3 regions of the Streptomyces sp. NPDC087428 genome follow, and region 3 is predicted to be linked to each of the others. Evidence: riboswitches for the same ligand, from Rfam matches in the RefSeq annotation. Region 3 holds a riboswitch; each other region holds the start of a gene.

Region 1 (7,289 bases), on a different contig from region 3:
CCGACCATGCGCGGCGGTGCGGGATACGGCCGAGGCGTACGACGTCCACGACACTCAGCTCGACCTGGGTGAGGGAGTGCTGATCGACCACCGCGACCCGCTGGGCCACCGTGCGGCGGCCGATCCTGGCCAGCGGATCGTCGTCGAGGGTGACCGTGCCGGCGTCCGGGGCGAGGACCCCGGCCAGTATCCGCAGCAGGGTCGACTTCCCCGAGCCGTTCGGGCCGATCAGCCCGACGGTCGCGCCGGGCGGCAGTGCCAGTGAGACCCCGTCCAGGATGAGGCGGCCGCCCGCCTCCCGGCTGACCCGCTCGGCCCGCAGCCCGCCGCGGGTGGGCGGGGTCATGCCGACCGCCGGGTGCGGTAGAGGACGAGGACGAAGGCGGGCACGCCGATCAGGGCGGTGACGACGCCCACCGGAACCTCCTGCGGATCGAGGACGGTGCGCGCGAGGGTGTCGACCCAGACCAGGAACACGGCCCCGGCCAGCGCGGTGACCGGGAGCAGTCTGCGATGCCCGGAACCGGTGAGCGCGCGGGCCGCGTGCGGGAGAACCAGGCCGACGAAGCCGATGGCGCCGGCCGAGCTGACGAGTGCGGCGGTCAGCAGCGCGGTCGTGCAGAGCAGGACGATCCGGGTGCGCCCGACATGGACGCCGAGGGTGGCGGCCGCGTCCTGGCCGAACGCGAAGGCGTCGAGCGTACGGGCATGGCCGAGGCAGATCAGCAGCGTGACGGCCAGCACGGCGGAGCAGGTCCACACATCGGTCCAGCCGACGCCGCCGAGCGAGCCCAGCAGCCAGAACAGCACGCCGCGGGTCTGTTCGGCGTCGGCGGCGGTCATCACGACGAAGGAGGTGAGCGCGGAGAACAGCTGCATGGCCGCGACCCCGGACAGGACCACCCGGTCGGTGCTGCCACCGAGGGTGTGGCTGAGCAGCAGGACCAGCGCGAAGGAGCACAGCGCCCCGATGAACGCGCCGGCCGACAGGGACACCGCTCCCCCGCCGACCCCGAGCACGACGACCACGACCGCGCCGGTCGACGCCCCGGAGGAGACACCGAGGACGAACGGGTCGGCGAGCGGGTTGCGCAGCAGCGACTGCATGACCGTGCCGCAGACCGCGAGCCCGGCGCCGCAGACGGCGGCGAGCAGGGTCCTGGGCATCCGCAGGTTCCAGATGATGCCGTCGCGGATCGGGCTGAGCGGCGACTCCCCGAGCCCGAGGTGGGCGGCGACCGTGTCCCGGACGTCGCCGACGGAGATCCTGGCCGGGCCGATGGTGACGGCCACCGCGACGGACAGGACGAGCAGCAGGAACCCACCGGCCCACAGGAGTCCACCGCGGATGCCGCGGATGCCCCCGATGCCTCTGATGCCGGGACGTCCGCGCTCACCGGCCGCGGGGAGTACGCGCTCCCCCGTCTCCGCGGCCTGTTCGGTGTCCGTCACCCCGTGAGCCCGAAGGTGCGCAGCCCGGCGGCGACGCGCTCCACGCCCTCGACCGTACGGATCGACGGGTTCATGGCCTGGCCGCTGAGCAGCACGTAGCGCTTGTGCCGTACGGCGTCCATGTTCTTGGTGGCGGGGCTGGACTCCAGGAACGCGATCTTCCGCGAGGCGCTCTCGGCGGTCTCCGACTTCCGGGTCAGATCGCCGATGACCAGCACGTCCGGGTTGCGGTCGGCGACCGTCTCCCAGTTGATCTGCGGCCATTCCTCATGGGTGTCGTCGAAGACGTTCTTCGCGCCGAGCTCGCGGGTGATGACGCCGGGCGCCCCGCAACAGCCCGCCAGGTACGGGGACTCGGCGTTGGCGAACCAGTACATCAGGGTGGCGCCGGAGGCGTCGATGCCGTCGGTGGCCTTCCGTACCCGGGCACGCAGCTCAGCCACGAGCTTCTCGCCCCGTTCAGGAACGCCGAACACCTTCGCCAGGTCGCGCACTTCGCCGTAGACGCTGTCCATGGTCAGCGCTCCGGTCCGGACTCCGTCGCCGTCCTTGCTGTTGTCCTTGGCGGTGCAGTCGGCGGGCGAGACGTAGGTGGGGACGCCCAGCTTCTCGAACTGCTCCCGGGGAGCGACGCCGCCCTTGGCGAGCGTCGACTCGAAGGAGGCGCTGACGAAGTCGGGCTCCTGGTCCAGGACCTTCTCCGACGAGGGGCGGTTCTCGGAGATCCTCGGGACACCGGCGTTGGCCTTCTCCAGACCCTTCATCACCGGGTCGGTCCAGGTGGCGGTGGCGGCCAGCCGGTCGGCGAGGCCGAGCGAGAGGAGGATCTCGGTGGACCCCTGGTCGACCGGGACGGCCCGGCGCGGGGCGGCGTCCACAGTGACGGTGCGCCCGCAGTTCTTCAGGGTCACCGGATAGCCCTCGCCACCGTTGGGCTTGGCTGCGGAGCTGTCACCGCCACCGCCACCGCCGCAGGCGGTCAGCAGGACGATTCCGGCCGTGAGCAGGGCGGCGGAGCGGGCGTGGCCGGCTATGGGCGGCACGGAGTACCTCGGCGTCTCTGGGCCCATGCGCGGGGCCCGGTGTACGGAGTTCCGCGACCCGGTGCCGGACCGCGGGTGCCAGCAGGTCTTCGGACTCGGGTTCGTACGGTCGGGACGCCTTCCCGGGAACCCATGGGTCTCCCAGTGGCCGTTGGCCCCGCCCGTCCCCCTCACCGCTGCGCGTCAGTTCCGGATTCGCACCGGATTCCCTGACCCCTACGTGGAGTTCGACTGGCCCCGGCACGCTACCACGGGCTTCCGCGCAGCTCAGCGGCGGTGCGGCCGGTGGAACGGGCGGGGTTCCCGGCCCCCTCCACCGGCCCGGTCGCTAGGGCCGCAGGAGCGCGACCACGGCGTTGTGTCCACCGAATCCGAAGGAGTGGCTGACGGCACGCCGGACCGGCAGCACCAGCGGCTGCTTGGTGACGCAGTCGATGTCGAACCCGGGCGCGGGCGCGTCCAGGTTGGCGACCGGCGGGATGATTCCGCGCTGGAGGGTGAGGATCGTCAGTCCCGCCTCGATCGCTCCGGCCGCGCCCATGCAGTGGCCCAGTACGCCCTTGGGCGCGGTGACCGGCGGCCGGTGCGGGAAGACCCGGCCGATGAGCGCGGCTTCGGCCGCGTCGTTGCGCCGTGTGGCCGTGCCGTGGGCGTTGATGTGCTCGACGTCCGCGGCCTGCCAGCCCGCGTCGCGCAGCGCGGCCTCGACGGCGGCCTGGGCGACCCGCCCGTCGGGGTGCGGGCTGGTGGGGTGGTGGGCGTCCGTGGTGGCGCCGGTGCCCGCGAGCAGTGCGCGCGGCTCGGCGCCCCGGGCCTCGGCGTCGGCCGCGCGCTCCAGCACCATGACGGCGGCGCCCTCCCCCATGACGAGCCCGGCCCGGTCGGCCGCGAAGGGCCGGCTGAGCCGGGACAGGTCCCCGTCCGCGTGGGCGGCCGCGCCGGATCTGGCGAATCCGGTCATGGCGATCGGGAAGAGGGTCGATTCGGTGGCTCCCGCGATCGCCAGATCGCACTGCCCGGTGACGAGCAGGTCCCGGGCCACGGACAGTGCGGTGATCCCGGACGAACAGGCGGTGCAGGGCGCCAGGCTCGGGCCCGTGGCGCCCATCTCGATCGCGATCTCGGCGGCCGGCATGTTCGGGATGGTGAGCAGGATCCCGGAGGGCGAGGTCGCCTCGGGTCCGCGCCGCTCCAGCACCAGCGCCTGATCGGTGAGACCGGCGGAACCGCCGCTGCTGGTGCCGACGACGACCGCGACCCGGCTGCCGTCCCAGCCGCCCGGGTCGAGCCCCGAGTCGGCTACCGCCTCCCGCGCGGCGAGTACGGCGAATTTGGTGTACCTGCCCATGCGGAAGGCCGTACGGCGACCGACCGCGGCGTCCAGGTCGATGCCGTCGACCGTGCAGGCGAAGTCGATCGCGCACCCTGCGAGTGCGGGGACGGTGCGGGCCGGGCTGACCCCGGCGCACACGCCGTCCCAGGTGGACTCGGTGTCGTTGCCGGCCGGGGTGATCATTCCCAGGCCGGTGACGGCGATGGCCGGCGTCTTCATCGGGCGGCGCTCGCCGGGGCCTCGCCGCCGGCCGCCACCCGGAGGAACTCCGTGAGCCCGGCGAGGCTGGTGTCCCTGTGCAGGGTGTCCGGGTCCAGCTCGACGCCGAGGGCCTCCCTCATGACGACGGCGAACTCGGCGACTGCCAGGGAGTCCATGTCCAGGCTGTCCATCGTGGATTCGGGGAGAATCTCGGCCACAGGCACCCTGAAGGTACGGCTGAGTACCTCGGTGATCGTGGGGTGAATCGCGCTCATGGTCTTCCTCTCCATCATGCCCGTCCGGCGGGGGTGTAAGGGGCGGCGCCTCTCACCGCCCCGACGCCGGAGTAACTGAGCAGAGTCCGTCCAGTTACGCCTTGCGGCGAACCGATTCGCCTCAGTGGCCGCGTGCCCCGGGGCACCACCGCGACAACACGGCCGCGGTGCCCCAGAAGGCCAGGAGCACGACGCCGACTCCGAGCCCCTGTGCCGCCTCGGCCGCACGGAGCAGCGGCCGGGCCCTCACCACTCGGCCCCGGCGGGCGCCAGTCGTCCGCCCGTGTGCCAGGACGCGTCCGGGTCGTCGTACGCCTCGGCGTAGCGGGCCCCCGTGATGGGCCAGTCGGCGAGCAGCTCCTCCGGCAGCCCGAAGGAGGCGGCGAGTTCCGGCAGGTGGGCAGCGACGGCGGTGACGAGTTGCTCGATGGTCTCCGTCAGTCCGTCGACCTGGCCGGCCGTGAGGTGGCCTGCGACGAGCAGGTCCCCGCTGTTGCGTTCGATCCAGCGCAGCGCGAACAGCCGGGCCAGATCGCTCAGCCGCTCGCGGGCGGGCCCCTCGGGCAGGTCCTCGACGGCCTGCGCGTAGGCGTCGGCCGCCTGCCGGTACGCGTGCGCCTCGACGCCACGCAGTGCGGGCCCTGATCCCGCGTTCCACCGCTTCAGCGGTCCACCGTGCGGGGCCCGTGCCATGCGTGCGCGGGAGCGGGCGAACTGGATCCGCTCCACCTGGGCCAGGAGCCGGCCGAGGTACCGCAGATCGTCCAGGCCGCCGGCCGGCGAGCCGTCCGGGAAACCCCCCTCGTCCAGTGCCGCGGGCATCGCGGAGATGACCATCTCGGACGCCGCCTTGGCGTGGATGGCCAGGTTGTCGCCCTCCGCGGTGATGGCACCCTCCACCCCGGTGACGAGTTCGGTGATCCCGTTGCTCTCCAGCAGGCCCTGGGCGCCGCAGCGTTCGCGGCATTCGACGATCACGGACCTGGCCTGCCAGGTGATCCATCCCTTGGCGATGTCGACCAGCTGCCCTGCTGCCTCGCGCTCCGGCGCCGGGCCGTGCACCGCCGCCTCCCAGCGGTCCAGGGCACGCCGGTGCAGCAGGCTCATCGCGAAGACGGTGGCCATGGCCCCGGCGAGCGGGCCGTGGTGGCTGCGGTGGGCGATCACCGCCAGCGGCGGCAACGCGCGGCCCCCGGAGATGTACCGGTGGCCGGAGTAGCGGACCGCGATGGCGAGGGTGGCCCGGGCGGAGCCCACCGCGCTCGCGCTCATGCAGATGCGGCCCGTGGTCACGCGGGCGATGGAGGCGAGGAACCGGCGTCTGCGGCCGGCGGTGCCGCTGCGGAACACCCCGTCGTCACCGACCTGCCCCTGTGCGCCGCCGAGCAGCGCCTCACGTCCCACGAATACCTGGTCGAAGGAGGTCAGGCAGTGGTCCACGGGGCTGCCCATCCGTGCCGGAAGCCTGCGGATCCGTACCCCGGGCAGGGTCTGGAACGCGTCGGTGAGCGGCACCAGCAGCAGGAAGACTCCGTGGTCGACTCCGCCGACGAACAGCCGGGCGGCGACGAGCCCCGACTTGGGGCCGCCGGCCTGGCTGGTGTTGGGCATGAACTTCTGCGCGCCCAGGTGCGGTGTGTGCAGCACGAATCCGTCCCGGGCAGGGTCGTAGGTGGCCGTCGTCTCGACCGCGGCGGCGTCGTTGCCGTGCGCCACCTCCGTGCAGAGGAAGGTCCCGATGCGTCGCATCGCGAGGAAGTCCGACAGATCGCGGGACCGGTCGGTGTCGTGGTCCAGCAGGCTGCCGAGGAAGAGGTTGTAGTGGATTCCCGCGACGGTGGCGAGGGTCGGGTCCACCGGGGCGAGCCATTCGTGCAGTGCGGCCAGGCCGCGGGGGTCGGCGGCCAGCCTGGCGCCGCTGTCAAGGGCGTTGTTGAGTGTGCGCAGGCGTGCGTAGGCGAGTGCGAGCTGTTCGTCGGAGGTGGGGCCGGGCGGGGGGAACGCCGGCCTGCGGAACGGCTCGGTGGCGATGATCCGCTGCCAGAAGCCGTGTTCCCGGCGGGCGTGCGCGCCGAGGAGCACCGTGGTGAGCCGGTCCGCGACGTGTTCCGTGACGGGTTCGGTCACAGCGGTGCAGTCGATCGTTGTGGTCATACGACAGGAACGATCAGGAAACAGTCAGGACACCCGGATTTCCGGTATTGACCGACCTTTTCTTCCTGTTCAGTAAGGTGTCGGGGCCCGTTGGAAGGCGAGGGCGACATTGTGGCCGCCGAATCCGAAGGAGTGGCTGAGGGCCCGCTCGACGCGCTGTCTGCGGGGTTCCTTGGTCACACAGTCGAGGCCGGACTCCGCCGGCGGCGCGTCGAGGTTGGCGATCGGCGGGACGAGGCCGTGCTCCAGGGTCAGCACGGTGGCCACCGCCTCGATCGCGCCGCCCGCCGCGAGGGTGTGCCCGATGACGCCCTTCGGTGCGGTCACCGAGGGCCGGTGCGGGAAGAGCCGGGCGATCAGCGCGCTCTCCATGGCGTCGTTCAGCGGGGTGGAGGTGCCGTGTGCGTTGATGTGGTCCACGTCGCGGGCGGCCCAGCCCGCCCGGTCCAGTGCCGCCTCGACCGCCCGCTGGGCGCCCCGGCCGCCCGGGTCGGGCGCGGTGGGGTGGTGGGCGTCCGTGGCAGCGCCCGTACCGGCCAGCACCGCCCGTGCCCGCCCGCCACGGGCCCGGACGTCCCCGGCCCGTTCCAGTACGAGCACGGCGGCGCCCTCGCCGAGGACGAACCCGTCGCGGTCCACGGCGAACGGCCTCGACGCGGCCGCCGGATCACCGGTGCGCACCGAGAGCGCCCCCATTCCCGCGAACGCGGTCACGACCAGCGGAGTCACCACGGACTCCGCGCCGCCCGCCACCACCACATCGCACTGACCGCTCGTCAGCAGGTCGCGGGCGAGACCGATCGCGGTGGCGCCCGACGCGCAGGCGGTGGC
Region 2 (7,289 bases), on a different contig from region 3:
TGGATGGCCTGGTGGCCGACGTCCGTACGGCCGCGTGCTCTGCGTTCGTCGCCGGCGTGCGGGCCGGAACGTTCGACGCCGCCTGACTCAAGGCCACAGCGCCGCCCCACCATGCCGGACGCACAGTGGAGCGGCGCTGCCGTAAGAGCGGGATCTAGAACTCGTCGTCGAAGCCGACCGTGCCCTCGACCGCCACCTGGTACGCGGAGGGGCGGCGCTCGAAGAAGTTCGTCAGCTCCTGGACGCCCTGGAGCTCCATGAACGAGAACGGGTTCTGCGAGCCGTACACCGCGGGGAAGCCCAGCCGGGCGAGCCGCTGGTCGGCGACGCACTCCAGGTACTCGCGCATGGACTCGGTGTTCATGCCCGGCAGCCCCTCGCCGCACAGGTCGCGGCCGAACTGGAGCTCCGCCTCGACGGCCTCCTTCAGCATGTCGGTGACCTGCTGCTGGAGGGCGTCGTCGAAGAGCTCCGGCTCCTCCTTGCGGACGGTGTCCACGACCTCGAACGCGAAGCTCATGTGCATGGTCTCGTCACGGAAGACCCAGTTCGTCCCCGTGGCGAGACCGTGCAGCAGGCCGCGCGAGCGGAACCAGTAGACGTACGCGAACGCGCCGTAGAAGAACAGCCCCTCGATGCACGCCGCGAAGCAGATCAGGTTCAGCAGGAAGCGGCGCCGGTCGGCCTGCGTCTCCAGCTGGTCCATCTTCTCGACGGAGTCCATCCACTTGAAGCAGAACTGCGCCTTCTCACGGATCGAGGGGATCTCCTCGACCGCGTCGAACGCGGCCGCCCGGTCGTCCGGATCGGGCAGATAGGTGTCGAGCAGCGTCAGATAGAACTGGACGTGCACGGCCTCCTCGAAGAGCTGCCGCGACAGGTACAGCCGCGCCTCGGGGGAGTTGATGTGCTTGTACAGCGTCAGCACGAGGTTGTTGGAGACGATCGAGTCACCGGTCGCGAAGAACGCGACGAGCCGCCCGATCATGTGCTGCTCGCCCGGCGACAGCTTGGCGAGGTCGGAGACGTCGGAGTGGAGGTCGACCTCCTCCACCGTCCAGGTGTTCTTGATCGCGTCCCGGTAGCGCTCGTAGAAGTCCGGGTAGCGCATGGGCCGCAGGGTCAGTTCGAAGCCCGGGTCGAGCAGGTTCTTGTTCTCGGATGTGCTCATTACTGGCAGGCCTCGCAGGACTCGGGGTTTTCGAGGGAGCAGGCGAGCGCGTCGGCGTCGGGCGCGGCCGCCTGCTGTACGGGAATGGGGGCGGCGGCAGCGGCCTGGCCGGACGCGGCCCGCGCGATCCGCGTCGCCGGGCGCGAGCGCAGGTAGTACGTCGTCTTCAGCCCCTGCTTCCAGGCGTACGCGTACATCGAGGAGAGCTTGCCGATCGTCGGCGTCTCCAGGAACAGGTTCAGCGACTGGCTCTGGTCGAGGAACGGCGTACGGGCCGCCGCCATGTCGATCAGTCCGCGCTGCGGGATCTCCCACGCCGTGCGGTACAGCGCCCGTACGTCCTCGGGGATCCACGCGAAGCCCTGCACCGAGCCGCTCGCCTCGCGCAGCGCCTCACGGGTCCGCGCGTCCCACACGCCGAGCCTCTTCAGCTCGTCCACCAGGTACGCGTTGACCTGGAGGAACTCCCCGCTGAGCGTCTCGCGCTTGAAGAGGTTGGAGACCTGCGGCTCGATGCACTCGTACACGCCCGCGATGGAGGCGATCGTCGCCGTCGGCGCGATGGCGAGCAGCAGCGAGTTGCGCATCCCGCTCTTCGCGACCCGGGCGCGCAGCGCGTCCCAGCGCTCCGGCCAGTTCAGCTCGGTGTCGTAGTGGTCCGGGTGCAGCACCCCGCGGGCGGCCCGCGTCTCGGACCAGGCGGGCAGCGGGCCCGAGCGCTCGGCGAGCGCGCAGGAGGCCTCGTACGCGGCGAGCATGATCCGCTCGGAGATCTTCGTCGACAGGGCCCGTGCCTCGGGGGAGTCGAACGGCAGGCGCAGCTGGAAGAAGACGTCCTGGAGACCCATCGCGCCCAGGCCCACCGGCCGCCAGCGGGCGTTGGAGCGGCCCGCCTGCTCGGTCGGGTAGAAGTTGATGTCGACGACCCGGTCGAGGAAGGTCACCGCGGTACGGACGGTGGCGTCCAGGCGTTCCCAGTCGATGGTGCCGTCGGCGACGAACGCGCCGAGGTTGACCGAACCCAGGTTGCAGACGGCCGTCTCGCCGTCGTCGGTGACTTCGAGGATCTCCGTGCACAGGTTCGACGAGTGCACGACGCGGCCGGGCTCGGCGGTCTGGTTCGCGGTCCGGTTGGAGGCGTCCTTGAACGTCATCCAGCCCTGGCCGGTCTGTGCGAGCGTCCGCATCATCCGGCCGTACAGCTCACGGGCCGGCATCGTCTTGCGGGCCAGGCCCTTGGCCTCGGCCGCCCGGTACGCGGCGTCGAACGCGTCGCCCCACAGGTCGACCAGCTCGGGCACGTCGGCCGGGGAGAACAGCGACCAGGTGCCGTCCGTGTCGACCCGGCGCATGAACTCGTCCGGGATCCAGTGCGCCAGGTTGAGGTTGTGCGTGCGCCGCTGGTCCTCACCCGTGTTGTCGCGCAGCTCCAGGAACTCCTCGATGTCCGCGTGCCAGGTCTCCAGGTAGACCGCGGCGGCGCCCTTGCGCCGGCCGCCCTGGTTCACCGCGGCGACGGACGCGTCGAGCGTCTTGAGGAACGGGACGATGCCGTTGGAGTGCCCGTTGGTGCCCCGGATCAGTGAACCGCGGGCGCGGATGCGGGAGTACGAGAGGCCGATGCCGCCCGCGTGCTTGGACAGCCGCGCCACCTGGTGGTAGCGGTCGTAGATCGAGTCCAGCTCGTCCAGCGGCGAGTCCAGCAGGTAGCAGGAGGACATCTGCGGGTGCCGGGTGCCGGAGTTGAAGAGCGTGGGGGAGGAGGGCAGGTAGTCCAGCCGGCTCATCAGCCGGTAGAGCGCGGCGACCTCGTCCAGGGCGCGCTCGGAGTTGTCCTCGGCGAGCCCGGCGGCGACCCGGAGCATGAAGTGCTGCGGGGTCTCGACGACCTGGCGGGTCAGCGGGTGGCGCAGCAGGTAGCGGCTGTGCAGGGTGCGCAGCCCGAAGTAGCCGAAGCGGTCGTCGGCGCCGTCGGCGAGGGCCTGTCCCACCAGTGCGTCGAGGGCGGCCGCGTGGAGCGTCACGAACTCGGCGGTGCGGTCCGCGATCAGGCCCTCGCGGTGCCCGACGGCGACCGACGCGGAGAAGGCCGTCGCGCCCTGTCCGGCCGCCTCGTCCGCGATCGAGCGGGTGAGGAGGCGGGCGGCGAGCCGGGAGTAGGCGGGGTCCTCCGAGATCAGGCCCGCGGCGGCCTCGGTGGCCAGCGAGCGCAGCTCGGCCTCGTCCGACCGGGCGTTGCGGCCGCGCAGTGCGGCGCCGGCGACGCGTCCGGGGTCGGTGTCGGGCAGATCCGCGGTCAGGTCGGTGAGGGTGCGCAGCAACGCGGTTCCCGGTCCGTCCTTCGCGGGTGCCGCGGACCGGTCCGTCCCGGACTCGACTGCTTCGGACTCGGCCGCTGAAACCGGATCGGCTGGCGCGATGGTCACGTGGTGCTCTCCCTCGCTCGGCTCTGGGCCGGCGGGGGAACGGGGGCAGCCGGGCGGAGCCGGGCCCTGGGGCAGTACTCCGTGCGGCGTCCACCGGCCCATCCACGAGGCCCGGACATCTGGGCATCCGGATCGGTCGAGCCGGATGCGCTGTCGGCAGGTCCTCGGACTCACGGGTGCGCAAAAGCGCACCGAACATACCGTTGCGGGACAGTTCCGGATTCGCACCGGATTTCCCTGCGGCGACAGCGAGCACGAGCATACATGTGGGGGCAGCCCGATGCGGCAGCCCCCACATGTTGTGTCGCGCGACTCAACGGCGCGACGTCATGACGTCGGCAGGAGGTCCAGGCGGTAGGTCAGCAGCGAGAGCCCCTCGATGGGATACCAGTCCCTTTCCGGGGTCCGTACGAAGCCGAGGCGCCCGTAGATCCTATGGGCTCCGCGCATGCCCGGCTGCGTCGACAGCGCGATCCCCGTGACCCCCGCGGTGGCCCGTGCGCGCTCGATACAGGCCCGGACGAGCGCCTCGCCCGCCCCGGCCCCACGGGCCTCGCGGGAGACCGCGAGCATCCGGAACTCGGCCTCGTCGGCGGCCGCGATGTCCGCCCACCGGTTCCCCGGCGGTGCGTACGTCACGCCGCCGAGCACCCGCCCCGATGCGTCCGCCGCGACGAGCACCTCGGCCTCCGCGGCCCGCCGGGCGACGTCCCGCAGCTGCACCAGATAGGGGTCGTCGGCGCCGAAGTCCAGCAGCCCGTCCCCGAGATAGGCCTCTGCGGTGATTTCGCCGAGGACCGTGTGCTCGGCGGGCCCGACCGGCCTGATGGTGATGTCCATGCCCGGAAGTGTGCCGCACTCCGCGTGCTCGGTCGCGGGAATTCCCGGGCCCCCGCGCCCGGTACGCGAACGGGCCGCCGTACCCCGGTGCGGGGGGTGCGGCGGCCCGTGGCGGGGCGGGTCAGTGACCGCCGGGCGCCCCGGCCGTGGCCGGCGGGAGCTCGGTCTTCACGCCCGGGTCGCCCGCGTCCGCGGTGTAGTCGTCGGGCGAGGTCTCGTCGACCCCGGCAGGCGCCTTCACGGCGTTCAGGACGAAGGTGAGGACGACGGTGACCACGACGTTCAGCACGAACGCCGTCAGGCCGATGTAGCCGATCTCGCCGATGCCCGGGATCTCCTTGGAGGACCCCCCAAAGTGCGCCTGGGTGGGGCTGGCGACTCCGTAGGCGGCGGCGGTCCCGTAGATCATACCGACCGCCCAGCCCGCGAGGAGGGCCCAGCGGTGGAACCACCGGGTGAACAGGCCGCCGACCAGGGCCGGCATCGTCTGGAGGATCCAGATCCCGCCGAGCAGCTGGAAGTTGATCGCGACCGTCTTGTCCATGGTGAGGACGAAGGCGAGCGCGCCGACCTTCACCAGCAGCGACACCAGCTTGGAGACCTTGGTTTCCTGGGCGGGTGTCGCGTCGGGCTTCAGGAAGTCCTTGTAGATGTTCCGGGTGAACAGGTTCGCCGCCGCGATCGACATGATCGCCGCGGGGACCAGCGCGCCGATGCCGATGGCCGCGAACGCCACGCCCGCGAACCAGTCGGGGAACATGTTCTCGAAGAGCTGCGGGATCGCCAGCTGGCCGTTGTCCACCTTGACCCCGGCGGCGATGGCCATGAAGCCGAGGAGTGCGAGCAGGCCCAGCATCAGCGAGTACAGCGGCAGGATCGTGGTGTTGCGGCGGATCACGTTGCGGCTGCGGCTGGAGAGCGTCGCCGTGATCGAGTGCGGGTACATGAAGAGCGCCAGCGCCGAGCCCAGCGCCAGCGTGGCGTAGCCCCACTGGCCGTTCACGCCGGGCGCGAGCGCGCCGGTCGGCTTGCCCCCCGGCGGACCCGCGAACTTCTCCTGCGCGGAGGCGAAGATGTCGTGGAAGCCGCCGAGCTTGATCGGGATGTAGATGATCGCCACGAGGATGACCAGGTAGATCAGCCCGTCCTTGACGAAGGCGATCAGCGCGGGCGCGCGCAGGCCCGAGGAGTACGTGTAGGCGGCGAGCACCGCGAACGCGATCAGCAGCGGCAGGTCCTTGATGAACCAGTGCGTGTTCTCGCCGCCGCCGACGCCCATCACGTCGAGCACCGCCTGGATGCCGACGAGCTGGAGCGCGATGTACGGCATGGTGGCGAGGATGCCGGTGACCGCGACGGCGAGGGAGAGCCCCTTGGAGCCGAAGCGGCCGCGGACGAAGTCCGAGGTGGTGACGTAGCCGTGCTTGTGCGAGACCGACCACAGCCGCGGCAGGAAGGTGAAGATCAGCGGGTACACCAGGATGGTGTAGGGCACCGCGAAGAAGCCGGCCGCGCCCGCCGCGTAGATCGCCGCGGGTACGGCGACGAAGGTGTACGCGGTGTAGAGGTCGCCACCGAGCAGGAACCAGGTGACCCAGGTGCCGAACGACCGTCCGCCCAGGCCCCATTCGTCGAGACTGGCCTCGTTCTCCGCCTTGCGCCAGCGGGCCGCCATGAAGCCGACGACCGTCACGGCCAGGAAGAAGAAGATGAAGACGCCGAGCGCGACGCCGTTCACGCCGTCCTTCATGCCGACGCACCCCCCTTGCGGGCGCGCTGGTCACGCTGCCACAGCTTGTACGCGATCATCGTGAGCGCGGTCGAGATCAGCACCCAGAGCATCTGGTACCAGTAGAAGAACGGGATACCGATGAAGGTCGGGTCGATCTTGGCGTACGAACTCACCCAGAGCATCGCCACGAACGGCGCGATGAGGCAGAGGGCGATGACCACCCGCACGGGTGTGACCGTGGGTGGCCTTCCTCCTGGGTCCGCTGGCTTTCCTTCTGGGTCTGCTGGCATGGCGGCGACTCCGTCCCCTCGCTGATCACCTGTTGTAACGCGCAGGGAAATCTAAGTGAGCGCCCGTGCCAGCGTCACCCCCTGTCCGCATTGCGGTCCGGCAACGGTCTTCCGTCCGGGAGGGGTTCGCCCAAATGGCTCTGGGTGCGCGAGAGTTGGTTCAGACCAATGGCGGTACTGAGGGGTCGGCCGGAGAGCGGAAAGCCCCCGTGGAAGCGCGTCCACGGGGGCTTTCCGGATGCTGTGCCGGGGTGGTGCCCGTTCAGTCCAGCGGACGCTTCAGGCGGGCCACGAACTTGTAGCGGTCGCCGCGGTAGACCGAGCGGACCCACTCGACCGGCTCGCCCTGTTCGTCCAGCGAGTGCCGGGACAGCATCAGCATCGGCAGACCCACGTCCGTACCGAGCAGCCCGGCCTCGCTCGGGGTGGCGAGTGAGGTCTCGATGGTCTCCTCGGCCTCGGCCAGCCGCACGTCGTACACCTCGGCCAGGGCCGTGTAGAGAGAGGTGTACTTCACCAGCGAGCGTCGCAGCGCGGGGAAGCGTTTGGCCGAAAGGTGCGTGGTCTCGATCGCCATCGGCTCACCGCTCGCCAGCCGCAGCCGCTCGATGCGCAGTACGCGTCCGCCGGTCGTGATGTCGAGGAGCCCGGCGAGCGTGTCGTCCGCCGTGACATAGCCGATGTCCAGTAGCTGGGACGTCGGTTCCAGCCCCTGGGCGCGCATGTCCTCGGTGTACGAGGTGAGTTGCAGGGCCTGTGAGACCTTCGGCTTGGCGACGAAGGTGCCCTTGCCCTGGATGCGCTCCAGCCGGCCCTCGACGACCAGTTCC
Region 3 (7,289 bases):
GGCCCCGGCCGTGGACCGTCGGGCGACTGGCTGAACTGGGCCCGGCCCGAGGAGCTGCGCGGCCAGGTCGAGGAGAACCTCCGCCAGCTCGGCCGCGACCATCTCGACGTGGTGAACCTGCGGATGAACGGGCCCGACCCGATCGCCGACCGGTTCGGCGCACTGGCCGAGCTGCGGGAGAAGGGGCTCATCCGTCACCTGGGCCTCTCCAACGTCGGCGCCGACCAGATCGCCGAGGCCCTGCCCATCGCGCCGGTCGTCTGTGTGCAGAACCGGTACGGCATAACCGGCCGCCATGCGGACTCCGACGAAGTGCTCCGGATCTGCGGGGAGCAGGGCATCGCGTTCGTGCCGTTCTACGCCATCGCCGGCGCCGGCCGCGAGTCCGGGGCGGCCGTCGTCGAGAGCGGGGCGGTGGCGGCCGTCGCCCATGCCCATGACGCCACGCCCGCGCAGGTCCGGCTCGCCTGGACGCTCCAGCGCGGCCCGCACGTACTGGCCATCCCGGGCACCGGCAACCCCGGTCACCTCACCGAGAACGTGGCGGCGGCCGCCCTGCGGCTCACCGAGGACGAGCTGCGGCTGCTCACGGAACTCGGCCGGGCCACCGGCTGATCCGCGCCGTCGGCCGTGGCGGACGGACGGGGGCCACCCGGCCGTGACGGGCTCCCGGAGGCCGCCTACGTCTCCGGGCCCACCGGCGGAGGCGAACCCTTCGCCGGTGCGGCCGCGGGGCCCCGCCAAACTCCCCGCCGACGTAGCATGACCCCCATGGAGCAGCGCGAACTGGGCAGGACCGGACGGGACGTATCGGTCGTCGGACTGGGCACATGGCAGCTCGGCGGGGACTGGGGAGAGGTGCGGGAGGCCGATGCCTTCGACGTGCTCGACGCGGCCGTCGAGTCAGGCGTCACCTTCTTCGACACCGCGGACGTGTACGGGGACGGCCGCAGCGAACAGCTCATCGGCCGCTATCTGAAGGAGCGCCCGGACGCGGGGGTCCTCGTCGCGACGAAGATGGGCCGGCGCGTCGAACAGGTGCCGGAGAGCTACGTCCTGGACAACTTCCGTGCCTGGAACGACCGCTCGCGGTCCAACCTCGGCGTCGACACCCTCGACCTCGTGCAACTGCACTGCCCGCCGACCGCCGTCTACTCCTCGGACGCGGTCTACGACGCCCTCGACACGCTGGTCGCCGAGGAGCGGATCGCCGCCTACGGGGTGAGCGTCGAGACGTGTGCCGAGGCGCTGACGGCCATCGCCCGCCCCGGCGTCGCGAGCGTCCAGATCATCCTCAACCCCCTCCGCCTCAAGCCGCTGGAAGAGGTGCTTCCGGCGGCGCTCGCCGCCGGGGTCGGCATCATCGCACGTGTGCCGCTCGCCTCCGGGCTGCTCTCCGGCAAGTACACCGAGGACACCGTCTTCGCCCCGGAGGACCACCGCACGTACAACCGGCACGGGGAGTCCTTCGACCAGGGTGAGACCTTCTCCGGGGTCGACTACGCGACCGGCGTGGCCGCGGCGGCCGAATTCGCCGCACTCGCTCCCCAGGGAGCGACTCCGGCGCAGACCGCACTGCGCTGGATCATTCAGCAGCCGGGCGTCACCAGCGTGATCCCCGGCGCGCGTTCGGTGGAGCAGGCCCGCGCCAACGCGGCCGCGGCCGCGGCCGCGGCCGCGCCGCTGCCGCGGAAGACGCTCGACGCGGTACGCGATCTCTACGACCGCAGGATCCGCGCGGCGGTTCACGGCCGCTGGTAACGGACGGGGCTACCGGCCCCCGTCGGGGGCCGATGATTCCGCACCGCTCGTCGAGGTCAGATCGACCGGTGTGGTGGCCGAACTGGAATCGGGGGAGAACAGGCTCATCCCCAGGTACACGGCGGCGAGGAAGGCGACCGTGCCCGCGATGGCGCTGGCCACTCTGGGGCGGCGTCTTATCGCCTCGCGCGTGGTGCGCCGCCTGACGTTCCTGGACCGGCCCGCCGCGCGCCGCCCGTGACCGGCGGACGCCTGGGGCAGCCGGTAGGTCGTCGGAGCGCCGGAGTCCTCGCCGGATCCGGTCCCGGACCGGTGCTGGGCGGGGGAGGGCGGTGCGGACACCGGCGCGTAGGGCGCGGCCGGTGCGCGCGGGGGAGTGGGCCGGTACATCGGCAGCGGCTCAGCCTGCCCCCGCCAGGCCTCGCTGGTGAACCAGTCGGCGACCTGCTGGGCCGTCGGCCGGTCCTCGGGCTGCTTCGCGAGCAGTCCCAGCAGATACGAGTCGAAGGCGGCGGACATCTCGACCCCGCGCTGCCGCAGCGGCACGGGAGGCGTGTCCACGTGCTGGTAAAGGGTGGCGGTCGGGGTGTCCGAGCGGAACGGCGGCTGGCCGAGCAGCAGTTGGTAGATCACACAGCCGAGGGAGTACATGTCGGACGCGGCGTCGGCCGTACGGCCCAGGGCCCGTTCCGGTGCGAGGTAGAGGCTGGTGCCGACGATATGGCCCGTGGTGGTGAGCGCGGCGGAGGGATCGTCGACGAACTGGGCGATACCGAAGTCGCCGATCTTGACGGCGCCCTCCGCGTCCAGCATCAGGTTTCCGGGCTTGATGTCCCGGTGGACTATCCCCTGGCGGTGGGCCGCGGCCAGTCCGGCGGCGGCCTGGCCCGCGATGCGGGCGACCTGTTCCGGGTCCAGCCGCTCCTGAGCCAGCAGCAGATCGGCGAGGCTCCTGCCCTCGACGAGCTCCATCACGAGGAAGAGCCGGTCCTCCCAGGACCCGAAGTCGAACACCGCCACCAGATGCGGGTGGCTCAGCCGGGCGGCGGTCTGGGCCTCCAGCCGGAAGCGCGCGGTGGCCGACTCGTCGGCGTGCTCCCCCAGCAGCAGCTTCACGGCGACGGACCTGCCGAGGACCTCGTCCGCGGCCCGCCAGACCTCACCCATCCCGCCACGACCGATGGCGGATATCAATCGGTACCGACCAGCAACCAGCACCTGCGCACACCTATCCAATGTCTCGGGCCGAGGACCGCTTCGACTGCCGCGGCTGCGACCTCATCGGGAACTGACGGGGTGGGGGACACGCAGCAAGATCAGGATATCCGGCGCGCGGCCTCCGGATGACCGTCGGGCGGCGTCGGTACGGATCGGGGGAACAGCCACGCGCAGGCGGCCTGCGCGCTGAACTCGCCCTGACCGCCGGGGAAGAGCAGGTCCGCCGCCGCGAACGCCGGATCGCCGGCGGTCGCCGGGACGTAGGGGACCGCGATGCAGCGCATGCCCGCCGCCCGAGCCGCGGCGGCGCCCGGCACGGCGTCCTCCACCACCACACAGCCGGCGGGCGCGACGCCGAGGCGCCGGGCGGCCTCCAGGAAGACATCCGGTGCCGGTTTCCCGTGCGCGACCTCCTCGGCGGACACGTACTCGGTGAGGTACGCGTCGAGGCCGGTGCTCTTCAGTACGGCCTCTATCGCGGCCGGTGACGAACCCGACGCCACCGCCATGGCGATGCCGCGCGCGTGCAGCGTCTCCACGAACTTCCGCATCTCGGGGAAGGCCTCGGTCGAGGTGCGCGCCAGTTCCAGATAGATGGCGTCCTGACCCGCCACCAGCTCGTCGGCGGAGGCCTCGATGCCGTACTCGGTGCGCAGTACGGCCAGCGCCTCGCGGTTGCTGATTCCGATGAACCGGGCGTTCTGCTCCCAGGTGAAGTCCGGTACTCCGTACCGCTCCAGCAGCAGCCGTGCCGACTCGTAGGCGTTCGGCTCGCTGTCCACGAGTGTGCCGTCCAGGTCGAAGACGACCGAAGGGGCCTGCGCACGTGATGAGTTCATGGCGGACATGCTCTCAGCCGCTGATCATCCCGGGCCACCCGCCGCCGCCCGTCCCACCGATTCCACCAGGGGCAGCAGCCGGTGCGGCACCCGCTCGCGCAGGGCCACCTCGGTCCGGGTCCTGACCACGCCCGGCAGCTGGATCAGGCGCTGGATCACATCCTCCAGATGCCCGTTGTCCCGGGCCACGACCCGGGTCAGCAGGTCGCCGCCGCCCGTGGTCGAGAAGGCCTCCACGATCTCCGGCACGGCGGCGAGCGCCTCGCCCACGTCGTCGAGATGCCCCTGAGTGACCTCCAGGTGCACAAAGGCCAGTACCGGGTGGCCGAGCGCGGCGGGGGAGAGGAAGGGGCCGCTGCCGGTGATCACTCCGTCCCGTTCCAGCCGGTCGATACGGGCCTGGAGGGTGCCCCGCGCGATCGAGAGGATCCGTGCGTACTCGCGCACGCTGGTGTGCGGCTGCTCGATGAGCAGCCGCAGGATGCGGGTGTCGAGCGCGTCCACCGCCATGGTCCGCCGGCCTCTTCCTGGTACGTCGGTCGGGGCAGCGACTGTACCAATGGCGCACCGGCGCGCCTCCGGAGCCGCCGCCCCGTACCGGCCCAGGGCGGGGCGGGTCGGTCAGGAGCGGCGGCAGGACGTCAGAACTGCACGTCGGAGCAGGCGTAGAAAGCGTTCCCGGTGTCAGAGATCGTCCAGACGCCGAGGATCAGTTGCTTGCCGGACTTCTGCGGCAGCACGCCCGAGTGGCTCACCGTCGAGCCGGGCAGCCGGCCCCCGAAGGGGACGGTGAGGAACGGCTGCGGTTCCAGGTCCGCCCGGGTGAGCGGCTGGGTGGGGTCGTAGCCGTCCTTGGTGATGTAGTACCGGAAGTCGGTCGTGGCGTGCCGGGCCTCGATCCGCCAGTTGAACGTGTAGTTCTGACCGGCGGTGACCTTGGTGGCGGGCCAGGCGCCGCCACGCGGGTCGTCGAGTTCGGAGAACCGGCCGATGCCGCCCGAGCAGATGTGGCCGTCGGCCGGTCCGCGGGTGGGGAAGCCCTTGGGGCCCTCGACGCTCGGGGGCTCCCACTGGATCTGCCCGCAGTGCTTGACGGTGCCGATCCCGCAGAGCTGCTGGCGGCTGATGGGTGAGTCGGTGTAGCCGTGGCTCTGGGCGCTGCCGGAGGTGGCGAACAGCGCCGCCCCGGCCAGGCCGAGCCCGGCCAGTAAGGAGGTGATCCTTCTGCGCATACGTAGCTCCTGGAGATGTGGGGTGATGTCCGGAGAGTTCTGCGGTCTAGACCAAGGGTGAGCGTAGTCATGTCAACCAGCCGTGTCCATACCGTCCGGAGCGGGCTGTTGCCGGGCTCCGCGGAGGGGATGGCCGCGCGGAGGACGGGCGCGTGGCCGGCGCGGCACCGGGGGTGGAACGGCAGCGGATGTGTCCGTCACCGCGGTCGCGGACGCCGGTCTCCGGCTCCGGCCGGCCCACCTCGTGACTGCCCCGGTTGGGGCGACCGCGCCCGGTGTGCCGGTGGGGTTCCTCCGTGGAGGGACGTCATCCCGTACCCGCTAAGCTGCACACGCCCCGCGGGGGAAGTCCGGTCGAATTCCGGCGCTGACCCGCAACGGTAGGCGGAGCCGTCCTGTGCTCCGCGAGCCCGATTACCCGCGGCGGTGATAGCTCCTGTCAATTCGCCGTGGACTGCGAGAGGCGCTGCGTTGGGCGCTTCGCGTCCGGGCTGCTCCTTCGGTTGCGTAGGTGCACGGCCTGAGGCGAAAGCGATCCGCCCGTGGTCACCTCCCTCGAACACATACCGGCCCCGCCCTCGCGCACGTCCCGGGCCGGCGGCGGGCCCGCCCCTCCCCGGCGGCTCTCCCTGCCCCTCCTGCTGACCACCCTGTCCGTCCTGCTGCCGCTCTCCGTCGTCTGCGGTGCGGGAATCGGGGCCTCGGGGATCTCCTGGGGAGAGGTACTGCGCGACCTGTGGGCCGGCCTGACCGGAGGGTCCATCGCTCCTGACCGAGTCCCCGGGTACACCATCGTCTGGGAGCTGCGCTTTCCGCGAGCCGTGCTGGCCGCGGTCGTCGGGGCCGGCCTCTCGGCCATCGGTGTCGCCGTGCAGGCCATGGTCCGCAACGCCCTGGCCGACCCGTTCGTCCTCGGCATCTCCTCCGGCGCGGCCGTCGGTGCCAACGCCGTACTCATCTTCGGAGTCTTCAGCGCGCTCGGCATCTGGGCCCTGTCCACGGCGGCCTTCCTGTCCGCACTCCTCGCGATGATCCTCGTGTACGCGACAGCCCGTACAGCACGCGGCCTGACCCCCCTCAGACTCGTCCTGACCGGCACGGCGATGTACTACGGCTTCTCGGCCGTCACCACCTTCATGGTGTTCGCCGCCGAGCGCGGCGAGGCCGCCCGCTCCGCCATGATGTGGATGCTCGGCAGCCTCGGGGGTGCCACCTGGTCCTCCGTCCCGATCGCCGCGGGCGCCACGATCGGCGGCCTCGCCCACCTCGCGTGGTCGGCGCGCCGCCTCAACGCCCTTGCCATGGGCGACGAGACCGCGGCCGCGCTGGGCGTGGACGCCGCAAGACTGCGCAAGGAACTGTTCCTGGTCTCCGCGGCGGTCACGGGGGCGCTGGTCGCGGTGAGCGGCGCGATCGGGTTCGTCGGCCTGATGGTCCCGCACGCCGCGAGGATGGTGGTCGGCGCGGATCACCGCCGGCTGCTGGCCGTCGCACCGCTCGCGGGAGCCGTCCTGCTGATCTGGGTGGACATCCTCTCGCGCGTGCTGCTCGCGCCGGCCGAACTGCCGGTCGGTGTGCTGACCGCGATGATCGGCGTGCCGTGCTTCGTCCTGCTGATGCGCCGCCGCTCCTACACCTTCGGTGGCGCGTGATGCGGATCGACATCGATCAGCTCACGGTCGAGATCGCCGGTGCGCGCCTGGTGGAGGAGATCACGCTACGAGCGGGCGACGCCCAGCTCGTCGGCCTGGTGGGGCCCAACGGCAGCGGGAAGTCGACCCTGTTGCGCTGCGTCTACCGGGCGCTGCGCCCCTCCGCCGGAACGGTCCGGATCGGCGGCGAGGACCTCTACGCCATGAGCCCGCGGGAAGGTGCCCGCAGGCTGGCCGCGCTTCCCCAGGAGGCGACGTACGAGTTCGACTTCACCGTCGCCGAGACCGTGGCGATGGGAAGGATGCCGCACCAGGGGCCGGCGGCACGGGTCTCTGAGGAGGACCGGCGGATCTGCGAGGCGGCGCTTGCGGAGGTCGGGGCCGGCCACCTGGCCGACCGCGGCTTCCTGACCCTGTCCGGCGGCGAGAAGCAACGGGTCCTGATCGCCCGCGCCATGGCCCAGCAGCCACGCGTGCTGGTGCTTGACGAGCCCACCAACCACCTGGACATCGCCCAGCAGTTGGAGGTGCTGGCCCTGGTTCGCGCCAGCGGACTGACCGTGCTCACCGCGTTGCACGACCTCAAC

Evidence for each region. A riboswitch is a leader RNA that binds a small molecule or an ion and turns the genes downstream of it on or off. The one in region 3 is predicted to bind cobalamin.
Region 1: another riboswitch for cobalamin. It lies ahead of ACIO3R_RS21020 (ABC transporter substrate-binding protein); the one in region 3 lies ahead of ACIO3R_RS38115 (FecCD family ABC transporter permease).
Region 2: another riboswitch for cobalamin. It lies ahead of ACIO3R_RS08355 (ribonucleoside-diphosphate reductase subunit alpha); the one in region 3 lies ahead of ACIO3R_RS38115 (FecCD family ABC transporter permease).

Annotation. Positions count from the first base shown of each region.
Region 1 is NZ_JBIUXR010000009.1:299,626-306,914, forward strand. Features, by position in the region: gene ACIO3R_RS21010 (ABC transporter ATP-binding protein) at 1-346, opposite strand, end outside; gene ACIO3R_RS21015 (FecCD family ABC transporter permease) at 343-1,452, opposite strand; gene ACIO3R_RS21020 (ABC transporter substrate-binding protein) at 1,449-2,522, opposite strand; cobalamin riboswitch at 2,558-2,746, opposite strand; gene ACIO3R_RS21025 (beta-ketoacyl-[acyl-carrier-protein] synthase family protein) at 2,824-4,047, opposite strand; gene ACIO3R_RS21030 (acyl carrier protein) at 4,044-4,304, opposite strand; gene ACIO3R_RS21035 (acyl-CoA dehydrogenase) at 4,551-6,458, opposite strand; gene ACIO3R_RS21040 (beta-ketoacyl-[acyl-carrier-protein] synthase family protein) at 6,528-7,289, opposite strand, start outside.
Region 2 is NZ_JBIUXR010000003.1:228,325-235,613, reverse strand. Features, by position in the region: gene ACIO3R_RS08365 (DUF397 domain-containing protein) at 1-86, shown strand, start outside; gene ACIO3R_RS08360 (ribonucleotide-diphosphate reductase subunit beta) at 155-1,171, opposite strand; gene ACIO3R_RS08355 (ribonucleoside-diphosphate reductase subunit alpha) at 1,171-3,597, opposite strand; cobalamin riboswitch at 3,735-3,872, opposite strand; gene ACIO3R_RS08350 (GNAT family N-acetyltransferase) at 3,925-4,437, opposite strand; gene mctP (monocarboxylate uptake permease MctP) at 4,559-6,187, opposite strand; gene ACIO3R_RS08340 (DUF3311 domain-containing protein) at 6,184-6,390, opposite strand; gene ACIO3R_RS08335 (GntR family transcriptional regulator) at 6,722-7,289, opposite strand, start outside.
Region 3 is NZ_JBIUXR010000028.1:22,886-30,174, forward strand. Features, by position in the region: gene ACIO3R_RS38085 (oxidoreductase) at 1-615, shown strand, start outside; gene ACIO3R_RS38090 (aldo/keto reductase) at 763-1,761, shown strand; gene ACIO3R_RS38095 (serine/threonine-protein kinase) at 1,771-2,979, opposite strand; gene ACIO3R_RS38100 (HAD family hydrolase) at 3,078-3,818, opposite strand; gene ACIO3R_RS38105 (Lrp/AsnC family transcriptional regulator) at 3,843-4,328, opposite strand; gene ACIO3R_RS38110 (lytic polysaccharide monooxygenase) at 4,460-5,050, opposite strand; cobalamin riboswitch at 5,360-5,491, shown strand; gene ACIO3R_RS38115 (FecCD family ABC transporter permease) at 5,593-6,702, shown strand; gene ACIO3R_RS38120 (ABC transporter ATP-binding protein) at 6,702-7,289, shown strand, end outside.